2 regions of the Paenibacillus sp. FSL P4-0184 genome follow, and region 1 is predicted to be linked to the other one. Evidence: riboswitches for the same ligand, from Rfam matches in the RefSeq annotation. Region 1 holds a riboswitch; the other holds the start of a gene.
The links. Region 1 has a riboswitch for preQ1 ahead of queF (preQ(1) synthase). Riboswitches for the same ligand answer to the same signal wherever they lie in the genome.
Positions count from the first base shown of each region.

Region 2: linked by a shared signal. The riboswitch ahead of MKY52_RS02935 (queuosine precursor transporter) and the one ahead of queF (preQ(1) synthase) in region 1 are both predicted to bind preQ1.

Region 1 is NZ_JBBORN010000002.1:1,557,749-1,560,920, forward strand. Features, by position in the region: gene MKY52_RS28705 (6-pyruvoyl trahydropterin synthase family protein) at 1-62, opposite strand, end outside; gene queC (7-cyano-7-deazaguanine synthase QueC) at 62-724, opposite strand; gene queF (preQ(1) synthase) at 754-1,227, opposite strand; PreQ1 riboswitch class I at 1,391-1,434, opposite strand; gene MKY52_RS28720 (ABC transporter permease) at 1,509-2,195, opposite strand; gene MKY52_RS28725 (ABC transporter ATP-binding protein) at 2,192-3,040, opposite strand.
Region 2 is NZ_JBBORN010000001.1:701,948-705,119, reverse strand. Features, by position in the region: gene MKY52_RS02940 (methyl-accepting chemotaxis protein) at 1-1,331, opposite strand, end outside; PreQ1 riboswitch class I at 1,675-1,720, shown strand; gene MKY52_RS02935 (queuosine precursor transporter) at 1,731-2,444, shown strand; gene MKY52_RS02930 (AMP-binding protein) at 2,654-3,172, shown strand, end outside.

The DNA.
Region 1 (3,172 bases):
CCAATTAATTGATGCGCCGCATCAAACGTAAATATTTTGCAGACTGAAACCTCGTTAAGCATTAAGATCCGGCCTCCATTTTCTCCGCCTCATATTGCTCAAGACCACGCTGACGCAACAGACAGGCTGGACAAGTACCGCAGCCACTGCCAATAATACCGTTGTAACAGGTCAATGTGTGTTCGCGAACATAATCAAAATAACCAAGTTCATCTGCCATCTTCCACGTTTCTTTTTTATCCAGCCACATCAATGGAGTGTGTATCGCAAACTCATAGTCCATAGATAAATTCAGCGTAACATTCAATGATTTCACAAATACATCACGGCAGTCCGGATACCCGCTAAAGTCCGTTTGGCAGACACCAGTGACGATATGGGAGTAACCCAATTGTTTAGCTAATATTGCGGAAAAAGATAAAAATAACAGATTCCGTCCGTCAACAAATGTACTAGGAAGCTCATCACCTTCGCCAGCAACGATATCAATATCCTGGCGGGTTAGTGCATTTGGTGCCAGCTGATTAAGCAGCCCAAGATCAAGGATATGCTGTTTTACATTAAACTTAGCTGCTATTTCTGTAGCAACTTCGATTTCAGCTGCATGACGCTGATTATAATTAAAGGTAACTACCTGCACTTCCTCAAACTGCTTCAATGCCCAAACCAGGCAAGTGGTGCTATCTTGTCCGCCGCTAAATACGACGAGTGCTTTTTTGTTCATCTTAATCTCTCCTTATCAACTTGTTGGGATTAGCGGTTATCCACTTTTTCCGGATAGAGGTCGTGATTCATTAAGCGGTGCTCCGCCATCGCCTCATACTTCGTACCCGGTCTTCCATAGTTGCAATAAGGATCAATAGATATGCCTCCACGCGGAGTGAACTTGCCCCATACCTCAATATATCGTGGGTCCATCAGTGAGATCAGATCATTCATAATAATGTTGACGCAGTCCTCATGAAAGTCACCGTGGTTACGGAAGCTAAACAGATACAGCTTTAATGATTTAGATTCCACCATTTTCTGTTCAGGAATATACGAAATATACAATGTGGCAAAATCCGGCTGACCTGTAACAGGACATAAGCTAGTAAACTCAGGGCAGTTGAATTTAACAAAATAATCACGCCCTGGATGCTTGTTATCAAACACCTCAAGAATAGCTGGATCATAACCAAACTTGTACTGCGTTCCCTGATTACCAAGTAAAGTGACTTCTTGCATTTCCTCTTTCAATCTTCCTTCTGACACGACAAAAAACCCCTCTCTTTTCCTTCGGCCTTGGCCGGTAATGGAAAGAAGAACGAGATTTCGAAAACTTTGCTCCACTAAGAAGAAACGGAAGCAACATCCGGGTTAAGGACTGCATCCGCTTATAAGATTTAAGATACTCTTAGTTTTTTATAGAGGGAGTTCGCGAACCTCTCCTGCACAATCCGTGCAGACTTCTTCTTCATGCATATTGCGTCTTGAACTATACCATGGTAATTTGCTTCTGACAAGTTCTACGCTTTGCCCGTCTTCCAAATCCAGAGCGAAAGTACCACAATCCACAAGAGCAAAAGCAGGCTTTCTAGGAGCAATACTCCTTCTCCATTTAGAATACTGTTCAAATTCTGAACGATTTCAATACTTGGCAGAATAACAAAGATCGGATAGGTCCATTCTGGAAGAGCGACGTACACAGAAGCTACTAAGAAAAAAACAACCATAAATGCGGAGCAGATGGCTGAACCATTTTTGGAGGAACTTACCTTTAAACCAATGATAATTCCAACTTGCACAAAGATAATTCCACCCAATAACATATACAATAAGGAAGGGAGTAAATCCATTGTCAAACCTTGATTTAGTACATAAATAATCAGCTGTGATAACAAAGAAAAAACAAGAACAGATCCAGCTTTCGCAGTAATAATCTGGCCTCTGCTTAGCGGAGTAATCAACAGTGCATCATAAGTCTTACTCTCCCGCTCCTCAATTAATCCTGGGCCGGTAATCATGATCCCAACCATCACTTGCGCAAATAATATCCATGTAGAAAGAAGCATGAAGTCCAAACCGCTCTTGTCCACTACAGTGATGATGATTTTAGCCATAAATATAGGCAAAATTATTAGAATTACAGTCGCAGGATTACGCAGTATATCCTTACTTTCATGTTTAAACAGCTTCCATATCTGATAACTCAACTTAGCTCACTTCCCGTCAGGGCAGCGAATACATCTGCCAGCGAAGCTTCTTTGCTGTGCATACTTAGAATTTGATTCGTAGACATTAACTGATAGATATGATCTTTAGTAGCTTCTTCTGCAATCGGCCAGGATTTCATAACCACTTTCCCATCCTGCTGATATATAACTTCAATTTCTGGTTTACCATAAATGGTCTTAAGTCTATGCGGTTCATCAAGTGCCACCAATGCACCAGCGTGCATGATGCCCACTCTATCGCTTAATGCCTCGGCTTCGTGCATATCATGCGTCGTTAGGACAATGGTTGTACCTTCTTCTTGAATTCTCTTGACGTGATTACGTATGAGTGAAGCTGAATTTGGATCTAACCCACTTGTAGGCTCATCTAAAAACAACACTTGAGGCTTATGTAATAATGCTCTGGCGATTAGAACACGCTGCTTCCAGCCTTTGGATAAGCTGCTTACTTTAGCTTTTTCCTTATCTAACAGCTGGAGGGTTTCCATGACTTCATTCACTCGATTTCCTGCTACCCTATACAGATCAGCGAACAGCTCCAGATTATTTCGAATAGAACTACGCATGTATAGGTTCGGAAGCTCGAAAACAACACCAATTTGAGCATGGATTTCTTTTTTATGACGTGAAATATTCATGCCATTAATTAAAATTTCTCCGCTTGTAGACTGAAGAAGCCCTGTCATCATGCGCATCGTTGTAGTTTTCCCTGCACCATTGGGACCTAGAAATCCAAAGACCTCACCTTTCTCCACAGTGAAAGTAATTCGATCAACTGCACACCTCTCCTGATAATATTTTGAGACCTCAGTTAGCTGAATCAATAACACTCCCCCCTTTTTAGAATAGTTAACTTTCTTCTATCCTTATTCTGGTTGTAGAGGATTATCTCTGTTGTTGCTATTCTGTAACATTCGCTATTCCTTAGTACCTTCCTTTGTTCAAATCCGCTCAGA
Region 2 (3,172 bases), on a different contig from region 1:
TCTTCCTGAAGTCCGAGTAGGAAATCACGAATCTGCTCATTCGCATTACGGGATTGTTCGGAAAGCTTGCGTACTTCTCCGGCAACCACGGCAAAGCCGCGTCCATGTTCTCCTGCACGTGCTGCTTCGATCGAAGCATTGAGCGACAGCATTTGGATTTGCTTCGTAATTTCAGTAATGCTATGAACGACTTCTCCGATCATTACTGAACGTTCATTCATAACTTGTAATTGCTCCAGCGACTGCAGGGAGGCACGTTCAACATGGCGCATTTGCAGAACGGCACTTTGGGCAATCTCATTACCGCCAATCGCTTCAGCGGAAGCTTCACTGATCTGCTCAGTGACTTCGGTGGCTGCTGAAGCAATATGCTGAATACCGAAATTGATTTCTTCCATAGCTTTTGAATTATCTAGAGCGCTGCTCGCGATGGTCGTACTACCTTTGCCAATTTCTACAACAGATGTACTAGAGTGGTCTGCCATTTCATTTAGGACCTCAACACGTTCTCTTAAAGAATTGGAATCGGTGACCACAGTATTTGAGGTGACGAGTACATGTCCAATCATTTCTTTTAGGCGCACGGTCATCGCTTGGAAGCTTCTGGACAGTTGAGCTACCTCATCACTGCCCTTAACCGTTAATTCCTCTGTGAAATCTCCCTCTGCAAGACGGGCACTGTAAGCTGCAAGCTTTGAGATAGGACGAGTAATCCGCATACTCATAAACCAGGCACCAGTTGAGCCTATGATCAGCGTTAGCAGAGTGATCCCGGCGCTGGTCCACAGAATACTGTCTGTTTTTTCTTGAATAAAGCTTACATCACTGCTGATTCCGATAACCATCGTACTTCCGGGAATTCCGATATAAGCTGACTTATGTACACCATGCGAGTCCTTGTATGTATCGCTTAGTCCACTCTTTCCTTTAAGAGCTTGCTGCATTGCAGAGGTTACCTTAACAATTTCCTCCGGCTTTAATTTTGCATCATGATCTACGGACAGAACCTCAGCTTCCTTGCCTTTTAGATTGAGTAGAAAAATAGTCTCAACCCCATGCTGCTTTCTCTTATCCTGAAAATAGAATTCAAGATTGGTGGCTGCTTGTTCGTTCTTCTTTAGTGCTTGCTGAGCATGCATTGTATTTATATTCTTATATACGTCCTGAGCAGCTGCAGTTAGAATTTGATTGATTTGTGGCATGACATAGCTGTTGAAAATACTGGTGGATATAAAGTAGAAGCTGGTACTTAACAAAAGAGACGTGAGTAATAGAACTACAAATAATAAACGCGTAAATCTGCGACTGATCGACTGCTTGAAACGAAACATATTGTTCTCCCCCTTTTTATGGGCAGCGAAGCCCCATTTCTTTATATCCCTACCGACTGCTAGTGACTGGCAACCTGCAATATATTCCATAGTTATGTAATATATCAACTAAATGGATCGGGAATGAAGTGTTTGATACTATTCTATAGAATTAACCTCTGGATGAATAGTGAAAGTTTTAGTTTATATAGCATATTTTTCTGAAAAAGATGAATTATTACTGACACTTTTATTTTTAGTTAATAAAAATGGGTATAAATACCCATTTCATAAATTGTTTATTTTTATGGATTGTTTGACGACAGTGTGATAGAGTATTAATGTTTTGTTCCAAAACTTAATGTAAGCCGCGGTTCGTAACCATCCCGCGTAAACAAAACTAGGAGGAGTTTAAGCAATATGTTTAATTTGATGTGGGGAGTTTTATTTGTTATTGTCAATTTTGCTTTTTTTCTACTCTGTTACCGCCTGTTCGGCAAAAGTGGAATGTATGCCTGGGTAGGTATCGCTACTGTAATTGCAAACATTCAGGTAGCTAAGACGATTGCTATGCCATTTGATATCGTGATGACACTCGGAAATACGATGTATGTCACTTTATATATGACCAGCGATTTGCTTAATGAGAAGTATGGAAGAGCAGAAGCACGTAAAGCGGTTTGGTTTGGCTTCTTCACCTTGCTTATGACGACAGTCATTATGCAGATGGTACTAGTATTTAAGCCGCAAGAGACCGATATTGCTCAGTCTTCTTTGGAGACGATCTTTGGTCTGATGCCTCGACTAGCGTTGGGTAGTCTAACTGCTTACTTCATTAGTCAGTTCTTAGACGTTCGGTTGTACTCCTGGATTCGCAAATATTACAGCACCTCAAGTCAGTTGTGGATTCGTTCCAATGGCAGTACGATGGTTAGCTCCTTTGTGGATACACTAATCTTCTGCACCATTGCATTTGCTGGGTTGTATAACTGGAGTGTGTGGTTTGAAATTTTGCTTACAACGTATCTAGCGAAATTCTTACTAACCGCAGTAAGCACACCTATCTTATATATCGCCCGAACTTTTACTTTTGCTGAAGATGGAATACCATCATCCGCTCATAAGAAGGAATAAACAACAATACAGCCAGCGCGTACCGATCATAATCGATGCGCGCTGTTTGATTTTTCCAGTCGTAAGAGGGCTCAATCGTTCCATATAAATATGTACATAAAATTAATATAAAGCTAAAATAAGCTATCGTAGCCATTCTAATTGTATCCCGAGCGAAGAGAGTGTACATAATCGGTAGTCACAGAAATTACGAATAGGTGTGGTGAAGGATGAATCTAGTAGTTCCTATACTGCGTCATGCAGCAGAACAGCCCGACAGCATTGCCTTAACCCATGACCAAGCAACTCATACCTATGCAACATTAGTGCAAGCGATGCGGAGAATTGCCAATGGTCTACAGCAAAAGGGCCTTAAGCATGACAAAATCGCTATTTTATCTACGAATCGCATTGAATTTGTCGAGGTTTTCTTGGGGGCTATTTATGCAGGCTGTGTTCCCATTCCTTTAGATCCCAAGTGGAGTGCAAATGAACTGCGGGTTATTATAGAGCAGTGCCAGCCGACAATGATTTTTGCCGAGCCGGAAGCTGCAAAGAATTTGGTCTTCAAGGACCAAGCCATCCCAACGCTGACTTTTTCAAATGAACGAACAGGTTCCTATGATCAGTGGTTGAAGGCTCAGAAGCCAGAAGCTGAATTGGATGAGACGAACGAGTTATTATTTATCGGTTTTACTTCAGGCACAACTGGGCTACCCAAAGGATATATGCGTACCCATTTATCGTGG